3 regions of the Neobacillus sp. SAB-20_R2A genome follow, and region 1 is predicted to be linked to each of the others. Evidence: riboswitches for the same ligand, from Rfam matches in the RefSeq annotation. Region 1 holds a riboswitch; each other region holds the start of a gene.
The links. A riboswitch is a leader RNA that binds a small molecule or an ion and turns the genes downstream of it on or off. The one in region 1 is predicted to bind thiamine pyrophosphate.
Positions count from the first base shown of each region.

Region 2: it holds a riboswitch for thiamine pyrophosphate, as region 1 does, so the genes downstream of both, tenI (thiazole tautomerase TenI) here and V5M37_RS12220 (acetylornithine deacetylase) in region 1, are expected to answer to the same signal.
Region 3: it holds a riboswitch for thiamine pyrophosphate, as region 1 does, so the genes downstream of both, thiC (phosphomethylpyrimidine synthase ThiC) here and V5M37_RS12220 (acetylornithine deacetylase) in region 1, are expected to answer to the same signal.

Region 1 is NZ_CP145895.1:2,493,112-2,501,243, forward strand. Features, by position in the region: gene thiM (hydroxyethylthiazole kinase) at 19-843, shown strand; gene thiD (bifunctional hydroxymethylpyrimidine kinase/phosphomethylpyrimidine kinase) at 840-1,652, shown strand; gene thiE (thiamine phosphate synthase) at 1,649-2,290, shown strand; gene thiW (energy coupling factor transporter S component ThiW) at 2,298-2,807, shown strand; TPP riboswitch at 2,808-2,911, shown strand; gene V5M37_RS12220 (acetylornithine deacetylase) at 2,984-4,273, shown strand; gene tenA (thiaminase II) at 4,279-4,950, shown strand; gene V5M37_RS12230 (ABC transporter ATP-binding protein) at 4,925-5,695, shown strand; gene V5M37_RS12235 (ABC transporter permease) at 5,685-6,452, shown strand; gene V5M37_RS12240 (ABC transporter substrate-binding protein) at 6,476-7,471, shown strand; gene V5M37_RS12245 (protein-glutamine gamma-glutamyltransferase) at 7,543-8,132, opposite strand, start outside.
Region 2 is NZ_CP145895.1:3,692,754-3,700,885, reverse strand. Features, by position in the region: gene V5M37_RS17915 (TVP38/TMEM64 family protein) at 1-21, shown strand, start outside; gene V5M37_RS17910 (polysaccharide deacetylase family protein) at 38-727, shown strand; gene V5M37_RS17905 (MarR family winged helix-turn-helix transcriptional regulator) at 872-1,294, shown strand; gene V5M37_RS17900 (MFS transporter) at 1,341-2,672, shown strand; gene V5M37_RS17895 (PaaI family thioesterase) at 2,709-3,155, shown strand; gene V5M37_RS17890 (hypothetical protein) at 3,233-3,532, opposite strand; gene V5M37_RS17885 (zinc-binding dehydrogenase) at 3,659-3,949, shown strand; gene V5M37_RS17880 (histidine kinase N-terminal domain-containing protein) at 4,759-5,865, opposite strand; TPP riboswitch at 6,078-6,187, shown strand; gene tenI (thiazole tautomerase TenI) at 6,249-6,950, shown strand; gene thiO (glycine oxidase ThiO) at 6,934-8,070, shown strand; gene thiS (sulfur carrier protein ThiS) at 8,067-8,132, shown strand, end outside.
Region 3 is NZ_CP145895.1:5,669,856-5,677,987, reverse strand. Features, by position in the region: gene spoIID (stage II sporulation protein D) at 1-657, shown strand, start outside; gene V5M37_RS27710 (nuclease-related domain-containing protein) at 1,711-2,682, shown strand; gene V5M37_RS27705 (VanZ family protein) at 2,710-3,177, opposite strand; gene V5M37_RS27700 (peptidoglycan DD-metalloendopeptidase family protein) at 3,309-4,166, shown strand; TPP riboswitch at 4,527-4,639, shown strand; gene thiC (phosphomethylpyrimidine synthase ThiC) at 4,793-6,556, shown strand; gene V5M37_RS27690 (penicillin-binding transpeptidase domain-containing protein) at 6,979-8,132, shown strand, end outside.

The DNA.
Region 1 (8,132 bases):
AAAAAGGAGGAGAAGGATTTGCTTAAAAACAACTTGTTTGAAACGTTGCAAAAAGTAAGAGAAGTAAAACCGCTTATACATAATATTACGAATGTAGTGGTAACCAATTTTACTGCGAATGGACTTTTGGCTCTTGGGGCATCACCGGTAATGGCCAATGCTGCTGAGGAAGCCGCAGATATGGCACGGATCGCCAGTTCACTAGTTTTAAATATTGGCACTTTAAATTCACAAACGGTAGATTCGATGATTTTGGCAGGGAAGGCGGCCAATGAACAAGGTATTCCGGTTATTTTTGACCCGGTGGGTGCAGGGGCAACCCCTTATCGGACGGAAACAGCGCAAAGGATCATGGGGGAACTAAGAGTATCCATAATTCGAGGGAACGCCGCTGAAATTGCCAATGTCGTTGGAGAGAAATGGGAAATCAAAGGTGTCGATGCGGGAAGCACAAATGGTAATATTACCGATCTCGCCATGACTGCTGCAGAAAAATTAAACTGTATCGTCGTCATTACAGGGAAGGAAGATGTCGTTACGAATGGGAATACCACTTATGTTGTGGCTAATGGACATCCATTGTTAACAAAAGTGACAGGTACTGGTTGTCTATTAACCTCCGTTATTGGTGCATTTACCGGGGTGGAGAAGGATTTACTGCAGGCATCTGTTGCTGCAGTCTCGATATACGGAATAGCCGCAGAAAAGGCGGCGGAACTAACGGTGGAATCAGGCCCAGGAAGCTTTCAAATCGAATTTTTGAACCAGCTTTCGAAGATTGCTGAAGATGACATCAATCTTTATTCTTCCATAAAAAAATTAACAGGAGGAGGGCAAAAATGAAAAAGGCGTTAACGATTGCAGGTTCCGATTCAGGCGGTGGAGCCGGAATTCAGGCGGACCTAAAAACGTTTCAGGAGTTAGAGGTTTTTGGCATGTCCGCATTAACCGCTGTTACAGCGCAAAATACATTAGGTGTCCATGGAGTTTATCCAATGACAGCAGAAGCGGTTATCGAGCAGATGAAAGCCATCGGTGAGGACATGGGGACTGATGCGGTGAAAACGGGTATGTTATTTAATGCGGAAATTATTGAAGCTGTATCTGTTAATCTTACAAAATATCATTGGGATAATGTTGTTGTCGATCCTGTAATGATCGCAAAAGGCGGGGCTTCCTTGCTGCAAATTGAAGCAATTTCTGCGATGCAGAAATTTTTAATGCCGCTTGCCAAAGTGGTTACCCCGAATATTCCAGAGGCTGAGGTCCTAACCGGGATGTCTATACGTACAGCAGAAGATAAGAAGGAGGCAGCAAAAAAATTACATGCCTTAGGGGTGCAAAACGTTGTGTTGAAAGGCGGCCATGATGAAAACCCTTCAGAATCAACAGACCTCCTCTTCGATGGAAAAGAATTCTATACTTTTACGAGTAAGCGAATTCCGACTAAGAACACACACGGCACTGGCTGCACTTTTTCAGCAGCGATTACTGCTGAACTGGCTAAGGGAGCAGATGTATATCAAGCGGTCATCAAGGCGAAGGATTTTATTCAGGCTGCAATTGAAGATGGGATTGCGATTGGACAGGGACATGGGCCGACAAACCATGGGGCTTACCGGAAAAGGATCATGGAGATGGTCCAATCATGATAAACTTACGAGAAGCCTTGAAAGTATATTTTATTATGGGAACAGCCAATTGCAGGAAGGACCCGGTTGAGGTATTGAAAGAAGCCATCGCCGGAGGAATTACCTTTTTTCAATTTCGGGAAAAAGGCGAAGGGGCTTTAATCGGGGAAGAAAAATATGCTCTTGCGAAAAAACTGCAAAGCCTATGCAAAGAACACAGAATTCCGTTTATCGTTAATGATGATCTTGAACTGGCAATCGCGCTTGACGCAGATGGGGTTCATATTGGTCAGGAGGATGAACCGGCTGTAACAGTCAGAAATCAAATTGGCGATAATAAAATTCTTGGTGTATCCGTTCATACACCGGAGGAGGCCGAAGAAGCACTTAGCGCTGGTGCCGATTATTTCGGAATTGGACCGGTTTATCCAACAAAAACGAAGGCCGATGCAAAGCCATCAAGAGGGACTGCACTGATCGAGGAACTGCGAAGTCAAGGAATTGCTGTACCGATTGTTGGAATTGGCGGGATTACAAGTGAAAATGCGGCAACTGTCGTGGAAGCCGGAGCGGATGGCGTTTCAGTTATTACCGCCATCAGCCTTGCCGATTCACCGCACTTAGCTGCAAAGGCTTTGCGAAAAAGTGTAGGGGAGTGAAGAGATCATGAAAAAAACGTATAAGCTTACGTTAACTGCTATGATGATTGCGATGGGGACTCTTTCAAGTAATTTGGTCGTGATTCCGATTGGCTTTACAAAGGTTTTTCCAATGCAGCATTTTTTAAACGTTCTTTCCGCGGTTCTGTTGGGCCCTTATTATGCCGTGGCCCAGGCCTTTTGTGTTTCCCTGCTTCGGAATATGATGGGCACAGGTTCGCTTTTTGCGTTTCCTGGAAGTATGGTCGGGGCATTTCTAGCCGGACTATTATTTTGGAAAACTAGAAAAATCTACTTTGCTGTTATAGGAGAAGTTATTGGGACGGGAATTCTTGGAGCATTGCTTTCCTATCCTATTGCAACCCTAATCCTCGGGCAGAAAGCAACTCTATTCGGGTTTATCCCATTATTTATTTTCAGTTCCTTTGCCGGAGCACTGCTTGGATTTGTGATTTTAACGATTTTCTTAAGGAAGAAAGTGCGGCTTGGCGAGAAAAATATCACAGTAACTAAATAGAACCTTCACTGGGGGAAGCCTAAAAGGCTTGAGATGGGCACAGCTCCGAACCCTTTGAACCTGAACTGGATGATTCCAGCGGAGGGAAGTGGACCGTCAGAACCCACTCTTACCTTTGCTATAAAGAGTGGGTGTTATTTTTTTAAAACCTAGAATAAATTTAGGAGGCTTTAGGAATGGTTGGTCTGGAAAATTTAATAGAAACGATCGGACAAGAAGTGGAAGCTAGGGAAGCCGAACTGCTTAAACTTTTGAGCGACCTAATTGCGTTTCCGACTGAAAGTCCTCCGGCCCGGAATACAACGGGAATCCAGGAGTTTCTTAAAAGCTATTTAGGAGACATGGGATTTCAAACCGATATGTGGGAAGTATATCCTGGGGATTCGAATGTGGTTGGAATTTTAAAGGGTGAATCCTCCGAGCAATATAGCAGCTTAATTGTCAACGGACATGTGGATGTTGCTGAGGTTGGCGACGAAAAGGAATGGGGGGCGGACCCGTTTTCTGCCAGAATCAAGGATTCCTATATATATGGACGCGGTGTTGCCGACATGAAAGGCGGTATTGCCGCATCCCTCATTGCTATAAAACTTTTAAAAGAGCTTGAGGTTCCGCTTAAAGGAGATTTGCAATTTCAGTCTGTTATTGGAGAAGAAGTTGGCGAGGCAGGAACGCTTGCTTGTTTGGAAAGGGGCTATTCTGCTGACTATGCAGTGGTAGTTGACACAAGCGATTTACATATTCAAGGGCAGGGCGGCGTCATAACCGGCTGGATAACGATTCAAAGCAAAGAAACCTATCATGATGGGATGAGGAGAAGGCTGATTCATGCCGGCGGAGGCATCAATGGTGCCAGTGCGATTGAAAAAATGACGAAAATCATCGAAGGCCTTCAAGACCTTGAACGCCACTGGGCTGTGACAAAGAGTTACGAAGGTTTTCCACCAGGTATGAATACAATTAATCCTGCTGTAATCGAGGGCGGAAGGCATGCTGCGTTTGTTGCCGACCGCTGCGCCTTGTGGGTTACCGTTCATTTCTACCCAGATGAAGATTACGAAGAGATTATAAAGGAGATTGAGCAGCATATTGGTGCAGTGGCAGCTGCGGATCCATGGCTTCGTGACAATCCACCGGAATTTGTTTGGGGCGGTAAATCTATGATAATCGATCGTGGTGAAATATTTCCTTCCTTGGAGCTTGATGTGGACCATTCAGGAACCCGAATGCTGGCAAGCGCCTTTGAAAAAACGCTTATGAAAAAGCCTGTACTCGATATGTCAACGACGGTAACAGATGCAGGCTGGCTTGGCCGTGCAGGAATTCCGACAGTTATTTTTGGGCCGGGAAAACTAGAGGATGCCCATGCTGTTAATGAGAAGGTCGAGATTCGGCAATTGTTAGACTTTACAAAAGTGTTAGCTCAATTTATTGCTGTCTGGTGCAACACACGAAAGGGGGAGTAAAGCCAATGAAATTTTCTGATCGGCTTTTTGAAAAAGTTAAGGGAATTTGGGAGAAAACACATAAGCATCCATTCGTAGTCGGGTTGGGACGTGGCGATCTTCCGGTCGAATCTTTTATCCGCTATATGAAGCAGGACTACGTGTTTCTTATTGACTATTCAAAGTTGTTTGCGTTTGGAACGGTGAAGGCGAGAGATGTTGAGACCATGGCAGCTTTTGCAAAGCTTTTAGATGAAACCTTACATGGTGAAATGGACCTTCACCGCGAGTATGCGAAACGGTTTGGAATTTCGGAACAGGATCTTGAAGGCACCGAAGCTACTCCGATTAATTTAGCTTACACCCGCTACATGTTAAATGTGGCTCAAAATGGTTCTTTGGAGGAATTAATATCAAGTCTGCTGCCATGTATGTGGAGCTATTGGGAAATCGGTAAAATGCTAGCAGAAAACTATCAAAACTCTAGCGATCATCTATTATACGGCGACTGGGTGAAAATGTACTCTTCTGATGAATTTGGGTCGCTGGCTCTCTGGCTAATCGATTTGTTAGATAAATTAACGGAAGGAAAACCAGAGCGAGAATTGGCGGTTTTAGAAGAGCATTTTCTCACCACATCCAGGTTTGAGTATATGTTCTGGGACATGGTCTATGAGGGAGGAGATTGGCCTGTCTAATTCAAATATGTTACACATCGAAGATTTAACATATACATTTGATAGGGATATGCAGCCGATTTTTCAACAGCTTTCGCTCGATTTAAAGGCGGGGGAGTTTGTTTCCCTTATTGGCCCAAGCGGGTCAGGGAAAAGTACACTTTTTAAATTAATTACCGGACTGCTTAAACCGGGCCAGGGAAAAATACAAATTGCTGGGAATCTATCCTCAGGCAGACTAGGAAAAGTTGGCTATATGCCGCAAAAAGATTTACTGCTGCCTTGGCGGACGGTAATGGAAAACGTGCTGTTGCCCTCAGAAATCGCGAAAGAGGACAAGCGGGAAAAGTCACACGAAATCCGTGCTTGGTTATCCCGTTTTGGCCTTAAGGAATATGAGAATGCTTATCCAGATGAATTATCAGGGGGAATGAAACAGCGTGTCGCCTTTTTACGGACCATTATGACAGGCAGGGAACTTTTATTGTTGGATGAACCGTTTGGGGCGCTGGATTCGTTAACGAAACGAACCATGCATAGCTGGTTATTGGGGCTATGGGGTGAGCTTCAAAAGACCGTCCTGTTCATCACACATGATCTCGAGGAGGCAATTCTATTAAGCGATAGAATTCTTCTCCTTCAAAATAGAGGAGTCCTGGAATACAAGGTCAACCTGCCAAGACCACGAAATTCAGAATCTATTTATCAACCAGAGTTTATTTCAATGCGTAAAGAATTGGAGCGGCTGATACAACATGAGGAGTAAATGGAAAAGATGGGCCGGAGAATACGGTTTGTTTTTGCTGACGGCCATTTGTTTAATCAGTATTTGGCAGTGGGTAGTTGAAGCTGGAATGGTGCCTTCATTTATATTGCCTGCACCTACGGCAATCGGCGAGTCACTTGTGAATAATCGTGAGATTCTTTTGGGCGAGCATTTACCGGCGACATTCTTAGAGGTTTTGATTGGCTTTGGACTTTCGCTTATAGGAGGGCTGCTTTTAGGCGTTAGTATGCATTTTTCTAAGATATTAGAAAAAGTGCTTTATCCTTTTCTAATCATCTCTCAAACGATCCCGATGATTGCCATTTCTCCAATTTTTATCATGTGGTTTGGCTACACGATATGGAGCAAGGTTGCTGTGACAATATTGGTAGCTTTTTTCCCAATCGTTGTGAGTACTTATGACGGGTTGAAGGCGGGCGGAAGCGAATATCGTGAATTACTGTTAACAATGGGGGCCGGACGCTGGACAATTTTTAAAAAGGTGCAGGTTCCGATGGCCTTGCCATCCATCATGTCCGGTTTGAAGATGGCGGTGGTTTATTGTGTCGTCGGCGCCACTATCGGAGAGTGGCTGGGGGCAAGTGAAGGGCTGGGCTATTTTAGCCGGAGGATGTCTTCAAACCTCCAGTCAGATTCAGTCTTTGCAGCTATTTTTCTGCTTTCTTTAATGGGAATTGTATTGTTTTTGTTGATAAGCTTACTAGAAAAAAAGTTAATTAAAAATAAGATTCGTTAATTTGCTGAAAGGAAGTTATTATTGTGAAAAAAAGTTTATTGGTTATGGTGAGTTTGCTGCTTCTGTTAGTTAGCGCATGCGGGAAGGCAGGGGCCGATAAGTCCCCCGTTAAAGAGGAGGGCCTCCAGAAAGTCAGCTTGATGCTTGACTGGTATCCGAATGCCGTTCACTCGTTTCTTTTCGCAGCACAGGAAAAAGGCTATTTCAAAAAACAAGGTCTGGATGTCGACATTCAAATGCCTGCAGACACGAACGATCCTTTAAAACTTGTGGCCGCTGGTAAATTTGACATGGCGATCAGTTACCAGCCGCAGGTATTAGTAGCACGTGGAGAGGATATTCCTGTCCGGTCATTCGCTGCTCTCGTTAGACATCCGCTTAACCAATTAATGGTTGCAGCCGATAGCCCGATTCAATCACCGAAGGATTTGGCTGGACGGACCATCGGCTATCCATCGATTCCCTTAGATGAGGCGATCATTCAAACGATGGTAAAGGAAGATGGCGGAGATGCGGGAAAGATAAAAATGGTCGATGTCGGCTGGGACTTGATTCCGGCGATGGCTACGAAAAAAACCGATGCCTTGATTGGCGGCTATATCAATCATGAGAAATTATTGCTTGATAAAGAGGGACACCCAATGCGTACGTTAAATCCAGCAGATTATGGTGTTCCAGACTATTATGAATTGGTGCTGGTAGGAAGTGAAAAAGGGTTAAAGGAAAAACCTGAAGTATTTAAGAAGTTTATGGCTGCCATAAGAGATGGACAAAAATATGTTGCGGACCATCCGGAAGAGGGGCTGTCCATTCTATTAAAGCATGAAGACAAATCATCGCCACTGGAAAAGGACATCGAGACTAAGAGCCTCGAAATTCTGCTGCCGTTGATGGATGCAGGAGATAAACCATTCGGCTACCAGGATTCTGTAGTCTGGGAACATGCTGCTAAATGGCTAAAGGATACCAAAATCATCAATAAAGATATTAAACCAGAAGATGCCTATATTAACTTTTAATAAATAATAATCTTGATGTCATGGTCAGGCACCGTAAGTGGACAAATGTCCACGCGCGGTGCCTGAAACCATTAATGATATGTTAGAAAATATGAATAATTTGGGCGAGAGATCATGTTCATCAGGTAGGCTGAGTGGTTGGGGCTGGGTTTTCGTTTTTTGTTTAGGAAGTCGATAATGACTTTGGCGTTTCGGATACCGATTCCGTGGCCATAGTATTGATCGCCGCCAAAATAGATGACATTTTCCGCTCTCCAATGTGGTTCCTTTGGACTGAAATCTGGATTGTTGAAATGAAGAGCATCTCCTGGTAAATAATCATCACCGAATTTTTGGTAGATCGGCAAATCCTCATCAAATTGCCAGTCCATTAAATATAGGCGTTCAAACAGCAAATCAAACCGCGTTCTGCCAATTGAATAAAGGGTAGCAATATATAAAACAATGGCTATAGCAGTGGAACACTCAAAAGCATATAGCTTTCCGTTTTTTAAGATGTCTAGAATAGCAGTCGAAGGACTTGCCCCTGGCTTCAGTAGGAACCCTCCGTTGCCGAGCCGGTCCCAATATTTTTTATTGCAGATTGCATAGGTAAAGGTTGTAAATATTGCTCCGCTCTTGTTCAGTTCGCGGGCAGCTCTCATCGTATTGGACCGAAAAG
Region 2 (8,132 bases), 1.2 Mb from region 1:
TTTAAAAGAAAGTTGGATTAAAAGGGGCGATTGAAGGATGTTTAACATCGTTCTTCTCATTTGTAGTTTTCTTTTTATATATTGGTTAATTCCTTATTCTCTAACGGCGGGATTTGGGATTGGTGTGTTAAAACGGAAATGTGCCTCTGAAAAAATTGCCTTTACCTTTGACGACGGTCCGAATCCGATTTATACCCCACAGCTCTTGGACTTGTTAAAAATAAATAATATAAAAGCAACATTTTTTGTCGTGGCGTCCAAAGCGGAACAATACCCGGAGTTAATCGAAAGAATGCAAGCAGAGGGACATTTAATTGGCATTCATAATTACGTTCATAAGTCTAACTGGATCATGGATCCATGGATGGTTCGGCGCCAGTTAGACAAGAGTGCTGCCGTCATTGAAAGAATTACGGGAGAACGGCCGATCTATTATCGTCCGCCGTGGGGATTGTTAAATGTATTTGATTTTTTTCTTTTGAATCGATATAAAATCATTCTATGGTCGTTGATGGCAGAGGATTGGCGCAGTAAAGGCGGCAGTGAGAAAGTAGAAAAAAGGCTTTTACATGGAATGAAAAATGGTGACGTCATCCTTTTGCATGATTGTGGAAAAACCATTGGTGCGGATGAAGAGGCTCCCGTGAATACCATTCATGCATTAAAAGCTGTTTTTAAAGAGGTCTCAAGCCGAGGTATTTCTTGTGTAAGAATTGATCAAATATAGCCGGAAATATCGACCAACTCCATCGGTAAGAGTTGGTTTTTTCGTTACCCAAATCATTTGCATACAAATCACTTGTATACAAATGAATTTGGGTATGTTATATTCTTACTAATCAGAAAATTTGAATAATAGTGGTGGTGAATTATGGAAAAAGCCGATATCTGTGTTCATTTTCTACTTGGAAAAGCATTGCAAAAGGTGAATCAAGTAAGTAAATCCAAATTATCCCCGTACGGTGTGACACCAGTTCAATATGCACTGCTTCGTCAGCTGTGGAGAAAGGATGGACAATTTAGTTTTGAATTAGCTGAACGACTTCTGCTAGACAGTGCGACCATAACAGGGATTATCGACCGCTTGGAACAAAACGGTTTTATCGAAAGGCGAGTGGACTCCAATGATCGTCGCAACAAGCTAGTATTTCTGACGGAAAGAGGAAAATCGCTGGAAGTACCACTATGTCAGAAGATGGATGAGATGAATGAGGAAGTGATGTCTAGTTTAAAGGTTGAAGAGATTCAGCGATTTAAAAGAATACTTTATGACATTGGAATTGCGAACAAATAAAGAAGTTTTGAAAAATAGAAATTTAATTGCAAAGGATGGTTTCAACTTGAACGATAGAATTATTATCCCCGTATGGGCAATCGGGTCATTTTTGGTCCTCATGAATACGACGATGTTCAACGTTGCCCTGCCAACCATCATACACGAATTACACATAACAGCCGGTGAAGGCTCCTGGATTGTGTCAGGGTATTCCATTGTGTTTGCCTTATCAACAGTCATCTTCAGCCGATTATCCGATTATGTGCCGATTCGGAAGCTGCTGTTCGTTGGTCTTATCCTACTTGGGGCGGCATCCATCGTAGGCTTTTTCACGCATAGTTTTGGTATTCTTATGGCTGCTCGTTTGATACAGGCAAGCGGTGCCGGTGCCGTGCCAGGATTAGGTATTGTCTTGGCAAGCCGTTACGTGCCGTTCGAGCGCCGTGGACGGGCCATTACCATTATCGCATCAGGGACATCTCTTGCTTTTGCTTTGGGACCAGTGATTGGCGGAGTAATCACCCAGTTTATTGGCTGGAATGGACTTTTTCTTATCACCTGCATGGTTATTCCATTGGTACCGGTATTGTGGAAGCTATTGCCACCAGAAATCCCCACTGAATTCAGATTTGATATTTCCGGCGCAGCCCTTACTGCCATTGCAGTGGTATCACTGTTGATTTGCGTCATGCAATTGTCCCTATGGTTTCTACTCCTAAGTTTTGGTGCACTCACCGTGAACATATGGCACTTACGCAAGGCGAAAAATCCATTTGTACTCCCCAAACTGTTTCTGCATCATGGTTACCGAAAACTTCTTGTTGTTAGTTTTTGTGCTTTTATACTGAATATGTCAATGCTCTTTATGCTGCCTTTATTGTTGGCAGATGGGTTTCATTTGCCTGCAGGAGCTGTAGGATTGATGATGTGTCCAGGATCACTATTATCTGCCATTATGATTAGGCGGGTCGGAAGTTGGATTGACCGGTATGGCAATTATCGCTTCCTGATAATCGGGCATTTTCTCATGGCCGCAAGTATGATCTTTATGACAATGCTGGTACAGGTATCGCCTTACATCGTAATGTTTGGCTATATCATATTCGCTCCGGCTCTTTCGACGATAATATCTGCTTTATCCAATGAGGTATCTCGCATTTTAGCCAAGGATCAGATTGGTTCTGGTATGGGGTTAAGTCAACTCAGCCAATTCTTTGGAGGGTCATTAGCAGTCGCAATTTGTGGCGTATTAATCAGCTGGCAAGCGAAAATACCTTTCATTTCCTCATTTCAGCACATTTATTTGCTGTTAATAGTCGTTCTCGTAGGTTCTCTCTTCATCCTTATCTGGTATGGAAAGAGGGCACATAAAGGAGAAATCAATATTCAAGTTTAATAGAATCTAATAAAAATAATTTGGAAGGTGAATTTTGTGAGTCGCTTAGAAGGTATGAAGAAAATGATGACAGGTGAAGTACCTATTGCACCAGTTGCGGAAGTACTTGGGTTTCAAGTGGTAGAGGTGGAGGAAGGCAGAGTTGTGATTGAAATGGAAGCTTCTGATCGATTACATAACCCAATGGGGACGCTGCACGGCGGGATTCTGTGTGACATTGCGGATGCTGCGATGGGATATGCTTTTGTCACAACGCTCTCAGATGACGAACTGTTTACGACAGTTGAAATTAAATTTAATTTCCTTAAACCGATTTTTAAATCGAAGCTTCGAGCAGAGGGGAAACTGATTAAGAAAGGCTCTACAGTGGGATTGCTGGAATGTCATGTATATGATGAAAAGGGAAGTCTAGTAGGGCATTCTACTAGTACATGTATGATATTAAAAGGAAATCCGGAACGAAAGCGAGTTCAGCTAAAATAAAACATGGGGACGGTTCTCATGCTTCCAAAACATGAAAACCGTCCCCGTGCGTCACCACTTGTGAATTTTGGTGGGGATTAATCGTAGCGGACTTGGTCTTCTCCTTCCACAATTAACTCCAATTCTGTTAAAAAGTTGAGTTGAAGCGGTGCCGGTAAACGCTCGATTATATCACTGATTTCAGGAAGATTTTCTGCATCATCGATAGTGGCTGGCGGTTCCAATTGCTGAAACCAAATCTTTAATTCGTCAATAAACTCATAAAAATGCCTTTCAAACCGTTCGGCACATTCTTCGCTTTCATCCTCTGAAGCTTTCTTCATCATTTCCCAATCCAGAAGGGCAGCCTCCAATTTCTCGTAAACACGATTTATCACATCATCACTCCTTGGCTATTAGTATCTAAGCGAAAGCTTAACAACAAGGCGTTCCTTGAACAAATACTGCTATGGTTTTGAGTATACAGAAGCAATCCTTTTAAGACAAAGGATTCGTCACTTGTTATGACTTTTGGTCTAATTCGTAATGGAATTTTCGTTCATGTAGGAGGTTCAGGGGCTCAAATGTTTCAAGCAATGACACTGTGGCCTTGGTTCTCCCTCTTTGGAAATAAAAAAATGGGCAGCTTTTTACAGAGGCAGAACCAAAGCGATTTAAATTTCATAAAAGAGCTTATCGAAGTTGGAAAAATTACACCAGTCATTGATAAAAGGTTTAAATTAAGTGAAATTCATGAAGCATTCAAGTATTTCGAACAAGGGCATGCTCAAGGTAAGGTAGTTATTACAATTTGAAAACTATTAATTTGACGTAAGCGAGTGCATCTTTCAATAGTTCGGTCGCATAAGAAAGCTATGAGCCCGAACTGTTGAATCATTAAAAAGTACGGTATCATAGAAAGGTTATATGCGCCCGAACCGTTGATACATAGAAAAGTTCGGTATCATAGAAAGGTTATATACGCCCGAACCGTTGAATTATAGAAAAGTACGGTATCATAGAAAGGCTATATGCGCCCGAACCGTTGAAACATAGAAAAGTACGGTATCATAGAAAGGTTATATGCGCCCGAACTGATGAATCATAGAGAAGTTTGGTCGCATAGAAAGGTTCTATGCACCCGAACTGATGAATCATGAAAGATTGCGGTATCATAGAAAGGCTATATGTACCCGAACTGATGAATCATAGAAAAGTTCGGTATCATAGAAAGGTTATATGCGCCCGAACTGATGAATCATAGAGAAGTTTGGTCGCATAGAAAGGTTCTATGCACCCGAACTGATGAATCATAGAAAAGTTCGGTATCATAGAAAGGTTCTATGCGCCCGAACCGTTGAATCATAGAAAAGTTTGGTATCATAGAAAGGCTATATGCACCCGAACTAATGAAACATAGAAAAGTTTGGTCGCATAGAAAGGTTCTATGCACCCGAACTGATGAATCATAGAAAAGTTCGGTATCATAGAAAGGTTTTATGGGCCCGAACCGTTGAATCCATAATAGTTGGGCATCATAGAAAGACAAAATGCGCCCGACCAGCTTATTTTAACTGGTTTCTTTTTTTACAAAAAAAAACCGCCTTGGCGGTGCTTTTGAATTCTAATTATGTTTAATAGGAAATGTAAGTTGAAAGGTAGTTAAGTGATTATCTGACATACATTCTATTTCACCGTGATGTTTCTCAACAATATTCTTACAAACGAATAAGCCGATACCGGTACCTAGTTTCTTAGTAGTGAAGAAGGGTTCGAAAATTAAATGTACTGCTTCAGGATCGATAGTGGGGCCATTATTAGAAATACGAATTTTGATTTGGTGATCATCTATATTTGTTTGGATATCAATTTTCCGCAGATTTTCTTCTTCACACACAGCGTCAACTGCATTTATTAATAGGTTTAGAAAAACTTGTTTTAACTCATTCCTATCGCCAGTAATACAAATATCAGCATCGATATTTGTATGAATTTGGACATTGCCATCGACGATGCTTGGATAGAGGAAATCAAGCACATCTTCTATTAATAAATGGATGGTAATGTCTTCATTCTGGCTTTCTGCCAGCGTGTTTAGTTTTGATGTATGAAGGAACTGAGTAATCCTGAACTTAAGTTGATCTAATTCTTGGCTGACGACATCTAAATATGGTAGATTAGGATGCTCGTGCTTTAATAGTTTTATAAAGCCCATAACGGAAGTGAGCGGGTTGCGAAATTCATGAACAAAGCTAGAAGACATTTGTCCAAGAATCGCCAACCGGTCCTTATGTGTTTGAGAAATAAATAAATTTTGTTCTTGTAGTTTCTTATCTTTGATTTCGGTGTACTTAGAAACAGCGTAGAAACAGAATAAATCAAACTGTTTATTGACCAAGTCAATCGTTGGCTGCAGCTCTTCTGGTATGAGTCCGGAAAGGTTTAAATATTTAATAATTATACTTCTGCCCAGATTTACATTATAAACAAATTCCCCAATATTGACATTAGCCTCGACCCGTTCCAGGGCTACTTTGTGCGCCAATGATTTAACATCTTCATCAGAGAATCCCTTTAAAATTGAATTAGTTATGAGATGGTACATTAAATGACCATTCTTTAATATTAGCTCTGGATTATCCCGGTAATGATGGATAATAATTTGCTCTTCCCAAAAATGTATAAACTTTTGTTCATTCTCAATTAGAAATTGGCCTACTTTTTTATCCATACACAGCCTGCTTTCCACTATATTAAAGTGATTATAGCATAAAAATTTGATGCATGGGGACGGTTCTCGTGCCTCAAAATAGGTGTAAATAAGAAATATTTCAAAGCAATTTGATGAAATGTACGAGCAAATAAAGTTTGAAATGTTTGACTTTTTAGAATAAAATGTTACCATATATCCATATGAGGTAATCTTTTCAAATGAATATGAATCAAATCCGCTAGAGGTGCCTTTTTGAAAAGGCTGAGATTGAAGTGTGACTTCGGGACTCTATGAACCTGATCTGGTTAATGCCAGCGTAGGGAAGTGGACAACGGGATTTTTGGAGAGCAAAATTTTTATTTCTAAATTTCGGCCACTTTCTTACAAAAGGAAGTGGCTTTTTGTTTTGCCTGTTTTGCGCTTCCTTAGACCAGCGAAATCCATTCAAAGGGGGGAGTTGTATTTTTACTAGTCTAAAAGAAAAAGAGTTGCATCTTATATCCAATGGTAAAATGTCGATCCACCAATTGGCTGAAATAGCGAAGGATATTCATCCATTTGTAACTGCGCTACACTTGCGGGAAAAACAAAAATCAGCAAAGGAGCTTTTTCAAGCAGTCGAACTTTTAACAAATGTAAACGTCCCTCTATCAAAAATCGTGATTAACGATCGGGTAGATGTTGCAATCGTGGCAAAGGCCCTTGGTGTTCAATTAGCCTATCATAGTTTAGATACAGCCTGTGTAAAGGAGCATTTTCCTCAACTTAGGGTCGGGACTTCCATTCACTCTTATGAAGAAGGAAAAAATGCAAAGGAGAATGGAGCTGATTTCGTTCTATACGGTCATGTCTTCCCTTCGCAATCAAAACCAGGAAAGACCCCAAAAGGACTAGAGGAATTAACACGGCTGTCACAGCTGAACATTCCCGTGATTGCCATTGGCGGGATAACGCCGGAGAATACGGAAGAGGTCCTACAGGCAGGGGCAACGGGTATCGCTGTCATGTCAGGTGTTTTAGATGCTCGTGACCCCTTATTAGCCGTAAAGTCCTACATACATGCATTTAGAGATGGAGGTGGGAAATATGGATCATACATTTGATGTTGCCATAATTGGAGGTGGTGTTAATGGAGCCTCGATTGCCTATCAGTTATCAAAGCAAGGAAGAAAAGTCATCATTATTGAGAAAGAACAAATCGGCTGCCAAGCATCAAGTGCTGCCGCCGGAATGCTGGCTGCGCAAGCTGAACTTGAACATGACGGTCCATTATTCAAGTTGGCGATAAAAAGTCAAGCAATGTTTTCGGCTCTCGCTAATGAATTATTGGAAACTACTGGTGTGGACATCGAGTTTGTCAATAAAGGGATGTTAAAAATTGCAGAAACCGAAGACATAGCAGAAGAAGTAAAAAAACAAGTCACCTTTCAAAAGAAATGGGATCCAACCATAAAATGGCTGGATGCGAAGGAATTACAAGAAATGGAACCGTCACTTTCACCAAGCGTACCTGGAGCGATGTATCTCCCGAACGACGGGCATGTACAGCCTGCAAAGTTAACGCAGGCGTTCGCAACAGCGGCGGTCCATTTTGGTGCTAAAATACTTGAAAACACCGAAGTGCTATCTTTTCTTTATCAAAACGGTCAGGTGATAGGGGTGCAAACCACGAACGGAACCATCCTTAGTGATAACTTTGTTGTTGCGGCCGGTGCTTGGGCGGCCCAATTAATGCGTGAATCTGGTTTAGAGATGAATATGTATCCTGTTAAAGGTGAATGCTTTTCAGTTAAAACAGAAAGGCCAATTATCAATAGAACCATTTTTTCAGATAAACGTTGCTATCTTGTACCAAAAAAGAATGGAGAAATTTATATTGGTGCGACCATGATTGAACATACATTCGATAAAAAGGTAACAGCAAAAGGGATTTCCACTTTACTGGAAAGAGCAACCCAAATCATACCGCAAATTAAAGAGGCAGCGTGGGAGCGGGTGTGGGCTGGAATTCGGCCACAGACAGGTGATGGACTGCCTTACATTGGCGTGCATCCGAGGTGGAAGAATTTGTTTGTGGCAGCAGGGCATTTTCGCAATGGGATTCTACTTAGCCCGATTACAGGGAAACTAGTGGCTGAATTAATCGAAGGCAGACTGAAAGATGAGAATCTGCTATCAGCTTTCAGGCTCGACAGAAATATGTTGGTAGGAGGTAAACCATGAAGGTATTAATAAATGGCGAATGGACCCAATTATCAGACAGTATGGTATTTGTGTCAGATGTT
Region 3 (8,132 bases), 2.8 Mb from region 1:
GTAACGGACACCCCACAGCTCCATCAAGCCTACATAGATGACGCGCAGCAAAGGAAGAACTGGGGAAAAGATTATGAATGGAAAAAGAAAAAGATACTAGAGGCTGTCCGGTCAACGAGCGGACAGATTTTGACTTATAATGGCGAGCCAATTGATGCGTTGTTTTTCTCCACCAGCAACGGTTTTACGGAAAATTCGGAGGACTACTGGTCTGGAAGTATCCCGTATTTACGGAGTGTTTCAAGTCCTTGGGATAAGGATTCCCCCAAATTTACCAATCAGAAGGTTGTAACCGTGAAAGAGTTTGAATCACGGTTAGGAGTGAAAATCGGATCAAGTAATGCGCTTGGAAAAATTGTCGCCCGGACCGAGGGCAAGCGCGTGGCCAAGGTTGACTTTAATGGCAAGGTATTGACCGGAAGAAACATCCGCGATAAGTTGGACTTGAAGTCGTCTGACTTTTCGTGGGAACGTAAGGGGAATAATATTGTGATCACAACACGCGGCAATGGCCACGGCGTGGGCATGAGCCAGTACGGCGCGAACGGAATGGCCGCGGAGGGCAAGAACTACAAGGACATCGTCCAGTACTACTACAAGGGCGTCGAGGTGACCTCAGCGGAGAACATGATGTCGACGATTACGGCGAAGAAATAGAGAGTGTGAGTGGAAGCCAGGCGGGTGGGGGTGCCTGGCTTTTTTGGTTTAGGCAGGGGTGGAAAGTAAGTGAGGAAATTTGGAAAGTATTTGATCAAAAAGTGTAAGTAAAATTGTCAAAGTGGAAAGTAAGTGCGCTAAATCGGTAAGTAACTACACTAAATCGGAAAGTATATCCAAATAAATGAAAATTATTTAAAAAAGGTCATTGAAAAGTTACCTGGGCCAGGCTTGCCGCCTGGCTTTTTAGCTGTTTTGGGTAGCGGTTGGAAGGCTGATGCTGCTCTAAAAAGGGTTTGGATAGTAAAAGAGGAAATTTGGAAAGTATTTGATCAAAAAGTATAAGTAAAATCGTAAAAGTGGAAAGTAAGTGCGCTAAACCGGTAAGTAACCACACTAAATCGGAAAGTATATCCAAATAAATGGTAATCTCTCAAAAAAGGTAATTGAAAAGATACCTGGTCCAGGCTCGCCGCCTGGCTTTTTAGCTGTTTTGGGTGGCGCTAGGAAGGGGAGTTCTGTTCTAAAAAGGGTTTGGAAAGTAAAAGAGGAAATTTGGAAAGTATTTGATCAATAAATGTAAGTAAAATCGTTAAAGTGGAAAGTAAGTGCGCTAAACCGGTAAGTAACCACACTAAATCGGAAAGTATATCCAAATAAATGGTAATCTCTCAAAAAAGGTCATTGAAAAGTTACCTGGGCCAGGCTCGCCGCCTGGCTTTTTAGCTGTTTTGGGTAGTGGTTGGAAGGGGAGTACTGTTCTAAAAAGGAGTCGGAAAGTAAATGAGGAAGTTTGGAAAGTATTTGATCAAAAAGTGTAAGTAAAATCGTTAAAGTGGAAAGTAAGTGCGCTAAATTGGTAAGTAACCACACCAAATCGGAAAGTATATCCAAATAAATGGTAATCTCTCAAAAAAGGTCAATGGAAAGTTACCTCGGGCCAGACCTAATTGGATAAAACGCCATAAAAAGTTCAAAAGTTCATGTCGATTTTTGCAGGAAATTGGCAAACAAAAGAGGAAATGTAGGAGCAAATTGAAAGGAGTGGTCCGATTGTTTGCAAAACCTTGTGAAATGTCATTAAGAATCAAGAAATTACAGGCACTTTTTGATGGAAGGATGGATCCCAATCACCCCGATTGGCCGGATTTGGTTCACGAATATAAAAATAGGATGGCAGGGTATCGTGGCGAGAAATCCGTGGACTTTTACTTGAGCATGCTTCCAGAGGCCGACTATCAAATTTACCACGATATCCGCCTGCTTTATGGAAAGTATTACTTTCAAATTGACATCCTGCTACTGTGTGCGATGTTTGGCCTAGCGTTGGAAGTGAAAAATAGGAGCGGGGAGATCCATTTTAAAAGAGAATTAAATCAGGCCTTTTTGCGAAAAAATGGTCAGGAGGAACGCATAAAGAATCCGGTGCTGCAGGCCAAGCTCCAGGCGCGAAAGCTAAACGGGTGGCTGCAAGAGCACCATTTTCCAAACGTTCCAATCCATTATCTTTTTGTAAACAGTAATGAAAAAACCTTAATTACAGCGGAGCACGGGAACGAAGAGATTCTTCGGAATGTATGTAATAGTGAATTTTTAATAGAAAAAATAGAACAAATTAAAGAATTTCAAAAGATAGAGAAGCTAGGCTCCAAGGATTTAAAAAAGGTAAATAAATTACTACTATCGAAGCACACTCCCGATAATCCCGATATATTAAAGCAATTCCACCTGTCTCCTAAAGATATCCCCACTGGTGTGAAGTGCCCCGATTGCCGCTTTCTGCCGATGACTTATCATTCCGGAACCTGGTGGTGCCCGAAGTGTAACGCCAAATCGAAAACTGCCCATATTCCAGCCATCAACGATTATTTTCTTTTAATAAAACCGACTATCACAAATTCTGAGCTAAGAGAGTTTCTCCATATAGATTCGATAAGAGTGGCCAGCCATTTTCTAACGACCGCAGACTTCCCCCATAGTGGTACATTTAAAGACCGTGTTTATCACCATCCCGTATTGCAATAAAAAAACCACCGCCAACCAGCAGTGGTTTTAAGAAACAGACCGAACACGGCCAAGCATCTTCGCCAGACCTGCAAACTTCCCCTTAAACAATGCACCACGAATAAAATAGTAGCAGACGCTGATGCCGAGGAAGTCCTTAAACAGGTCAAATAACGACGCGGAGCGGTATGGATAGAACGATTGGTGGATTTCGTCACTGATGCCGTAGAAGGCCGCAATCAGGGCACAGGCCAAGTTCCAGCCTGGTGTAAAACTGAAACCGGCGACAGCATTGCTGCGCAGGTCAGTGTTACCGCGTCTAAACGTCAAACATGCGAGGACTAGTAATACATATAAAATCGCAAACTCTATTAAATGCAATGATTCTTTAATAGTGTGGTCAATATTCGAATCGGGCAGGCGCACGAAGTGGTCCGACGGCAGGCTCGATTGGATAAAGATGGCTGCCATATAAAGCACGGGCAGGACCCGCAGCACCCATTTTAAAGCCTTCATGAAACAATTCCCCCTAAAAGTTTTTCAAAAAGATGCATAAAAACGCAGGCGATTACAAAAAATAAAATTTTTTTCAGACTAGTGTATATAATTCTAGTTATCTGTTCAGAATGATTGCTGAGGTGATGAAAATGAGAGAGGAAGAAAACAAACGATCTTCTCAAAGTTCCAGCGTAAAACGCTTTTTCAAGAAGCGTTGGGTATTTCCAGCCATCTATATCGCAAGTGCAGCAATCATTTTAACAGGTGTTCTTTGGTATCAGTCCAGTGCAGGAGACTCAGACAAATACGATTACAAGTCTACTGATATTACTGGCAAAAAGACCAACCCGCCTGCAGTTGAAGTTAACTCGGCTTTAGAAAACGTCAAAATGCCGGTGAAGGATGCAGCATCTGCGGTCATCAAGACAAAGTTCTATGATTTCAGCGGGAAAGCTGAAGACCAGGAAGCCGCATTAGTATTCTACGAGAACACATACAATCCGAATACTGGTGTCGACATCACCATGAAGGACGGCGAAACGTTTGATGTATTAGCATCACTCAGCGGAACTGTCACCCGTGTTGAAGAAGACGCGGTGCTTGGAAATGTCATCGAAATTGAACACGACAAAGGTATTGTAACACAATATCAGTCCGTGAAAGACATTAAAGTTGAAGTTGGCGACAAGGTGAAACAGGGAGATGTTCTTGCCAAGGCTGGGCAAAGCATGTTCAATGAAAAAGCTGGAACACACGTCCATTTTGAAATTCGTAAAGATGGCGTCGCGGTTAACCCTAGTAAGTATATCGACAAACCGGTAAGCACTTTACAAGAAGCGACTCCTTCAAACAGCAAGGAATCTATGCAAACAACTCCTAGCGAAAAAAAGCAGCAGGAGTTGGAGGATCCAGCTGGCTCCGACGACCAGTCTTCCGATAAGGAAACAGACGACGGCAAGACCAAAGAAGACGAGTCCACTAACTCAAAAGAAAAGACAAATTCTTAATATTGAAAGTATAAGGGGAAGGGGAGTACTTCCTCTTTTTTTTACGTTTTTTTTCAAAAAAAGAATCCGGCCGAGTGCCAGATTCCGCACATTAAGCAAAAAAATAGGACCCGGCCGATTGCCGGATCCAACACGATATATTAAAAGGGGGGGTTATGAAAAAGTGTGACTGAGATTGTCCTTTTCACACTTTTATCTTACCCTGCAGATATGAACAAACTATGAACAAAAGGTGAAAGTTTGAAAAACAGTTATGAGAATTATCTGTTCCGATAACCACAAAGTTTACCAAAAAGCTTTCCATTTCCAAAAATTTCTGATATATTTTGACTGTAAGATTATAACTTAATATTGTTTGAAATGCTCTACTGGGGGGGTCCGATGGCTCGGACTGAGAGAAGAATGCATAAATTCTTTGACCCTTTGAACCTGATCTGGATTATACCAGCGTAGGGAAGTAGTATCAAAGGTGTCCGTGTTTAATTTGGGTACCGCTACTTTTGGATGAAAAAATCAGGTTCTGTGCAAACAGAACCTTTTTGTATTGTCCTCCATTACTTTCCAGTAATGAACTGCGCTGTAACTCCCAGGGTGCAAAATCAAACCATTTTGAAGGAGGAAGTTACATGCAGAAGCAAGTGGAAGGGAACATCGAGTTAAAATCACAATTCACTGGAAGTAAAAAGGTATATGTCGAAGGGGCAAGACCTGATATTAAGGTTCCGATGAGAGAAATTCAACTTAGTCGAACCGTTGCTGCTTTTGGAGAAGAAGAAAATGAGCCTGTTCGGGTCTATGATACGAGCGGCCCCTACACAGATTCGAATTATCAGGTCGATATTCAAAGCGGACTTCCAGCATTGCGTAAGAATTGGATTCTCGAGCGGAATGATGTGGAGGCTTATGTTGGAAGAGAAATAAAGGCCAAGGATAACGGATACCATGAAGGGGACCAACGTGCAAACCTTGAATGGTATCCCAATGTAAATAAAACACCCCTAAAAGCTAAAACAGGAAAAAATGTTACCCAGATGCATTATGCCAAAAAAGGCATTATTACCCCTGAAATGGAGTACATAGCCATTCGTGAACATAGGGACCCGGAATTTGTTCGTGCGGAAGTTGCCAGCGGGAGAGCGATTATCCCAGCCAATATCAATCACCCGGAAAGCGAACCGATGATTATAGGACGAAACTTTCATGTGAAAATTAATGCAAATATCGGGAATTCGGCTGTTACCTCCTCTATAGAGCAAGAGGTTGAAAAAATGACGTGGGCAACTCGCTGGGGCGCCGATACCATCATGGATTTATCGACCGGAAAAAATATCCACACAACGAGAGAATGGATCATTCGCAATTCTCCCGTACCAGTCGGAACGGTCCCAATCTATCAGGCACTTGAGAAGGTAAATGGGATTGCCGAGAATTTAACATGGGAAATTTACCGCGATACGTTAATTGAACAGGCGGAACAAGGCGTCGACTATTTTACGATCCATGCCGGCGTTTTGCTGCGATATATTCCTTTAACGGCAAAACGGACAACAGGCATTGTATCCCGCGGCGGCTCGATTTTGGCGCAATGGTGCTTGGCTCATCATAAGGAAAATTTCCTCTATACTCATTTTGAAGAAATATGTGAAATCCTGAACCAATATGATATCTCTGTTTCTCTGGGAGACGGGCTCCGTCCAGGCAGTATTGCCGATGCAAATGATGAAGCACAATTCGCAGAGCTTGAAACGCTCGGAGAATTAACAGACATTGCCTGGAAACATGATGTGCAGGTGATGATTGAAGGGCCTGGTCATGTACCGATGCATATGATCAAAGAGAACGTCGATAAGCAAGTGGAAATTTGTAAAGAAGCGCCATTTTATACGTTAGGACCTTTAACCACCGATATCGCACCAGGATATGATCATATTACTTCAGCTATCGGAGCGGCGATGATCGGCTGGTTTGGAACGGCGATGCTCTGTTATGTGACACCCAAAGAGCATCTAGGCTTACCGAACAAAGATGATGTTCGGGAAGGAGTCATTGCTTATAAAATTGCCGCTCATGCCGCTGATTTGGCCAAAGGGCACCCCGGTGCACAAAAAAGAGACAACGCTTTATCGAAAGCCCGTTTCGAATTTAGATGGGAAGACCAGTTTAATCTTTCTTTGGATCCGGAGCGTGCAAGGGAATACCATGACGAAACATTGCCATCGGAGGGGGCAAAAACAGCCCATTTTTGCTCCATGTGCGGGCCAAAGTTCTGTTCGATGAGAATATCACATGACATTCGGGAAAAGGCAGCGAGTAAAGAAGTGGACATCGAAGAAGGCATGAGAAAAAAAGCGGAGGAATTTATTCATGATGGATCAAGAATTTATCGATGAGACGAATTCCATTAAGGTAATAGAAATAACTGAAGAAATCACATCCTAAAACAAAAAATTCATATCTTGGAAAAGGAAATTGAAAACATCCAGCAACATTGCAGGCATCTATTTTCCGAATCCTATGGTATGAGGAAATGCCGAAAGTGCGGTTTCGCAGAAAGCACCTATTATTGATTTCCATTAACCTAGTCACAAAGGAAATCCCGGTTTAATAGCCGGGATTTTTTAATGACGCTATTTTCCTTAGGAGTTTTGTCCTGAAATTGGCGGTGGGGTGTTTTTGTTGCGGTAGATTGTAGGGCTTGGGCATATGTTAAAGAGTCAGCTGATTATACCTAGAATACACGAGGACCTACGTTGCTTTAAAGAGAAATCTGTCTATGGTTGTGTTAAAATGGAAAATAAAGGAGGGGTTTGTCTTGAAAAAAGTTGCTGGGCTTTTGCTTGCGGTCGTGCTGGGGGTTTTGCTAGCCAGCTGCAGCAAGGAGCCAACGCCACAGGATCGATTCTCGGAATACATAGCCTTATGGAATAAGCAAAAGTTTGCAGACATGTATAATTACCTTTCGAATGATGCCAAAAAGAAAATCTCTAAAGATGATTTTACGAACCGCTATAAGAAAATCTACGACGATTTACAGATTACGGACCTCAAGATTGACTTCAAAAAACCGAAAGACGATAAACAGGCGGATAAAGAGCAAGCCAAGTATTCTTTTAGCGCCAAAATGAATAGTGTCGCGGGGCCAATTAATTTTACCGAAGAAGCCCTGTTGAAAAAGGAAAAAAAGGACGATAAGGAAAACTGGTTTGTGGACTGGAACCCGGGGTTCATTTTTCCAAAAATGCAGGAGGGCGACAAGTTGAGCTTGAGCACGGTACCGGCGAAGCGGGGCGAAATCGTTGACCGGAACGGCACGGGGATGGCTGTGAACGGCCAGGTGTACGAGGTCGGAGTGACGGCCGGGGACATTGCGGCGCCGGTGATGGAGCAGCTGGCTTCTTTGTTGAAGATGACGCCGGATCAGGTCGACAAGGCGTTGAAGGCGAGCTGGGTACAGCCGGGGATGTTTGTTCCTTTGAAGAAGGTGTCGATGGACGATTCTGAGCGGATTGCTCAGCTCGTGGCGCTCGAGCCAGTGAAGACGCGCAAGGTGGACGCGCGGATTTATCCGTACAAGGAGGCCGCTGCGCAGCTGATTGGCTATGTCGGTCAGATTACCGCGGATGAGCTCGAGAAGCGGAAGGACAAGGGCTACACGAGCCGCGATGTGATTGGGAAGCGCGGACTGGAGCAGGTGCTGGATGAGCAGCTGAAGGGCCAGAGCGGCGTGAAGATTGTGATTAAGAAGAAGGCCGGCGGCGAGGAAGTGCTCGCCGAAAAGCCGGTTGCTGATGGAAAAAATGTCAAGCTGACCATTGATGCGGATTTGCAGGCGGTGGTGTATGCGGAGATGAGTGGTGGAGCAGGTGCCGCTGGGACCGTGGCTGGAGGAACTGCTGGGGCTGGTGCTCCGGCTGGCGAGGTCGGAACGGCGGCTGCGATGAACCCGGTGACAGGGGAAACACTGGC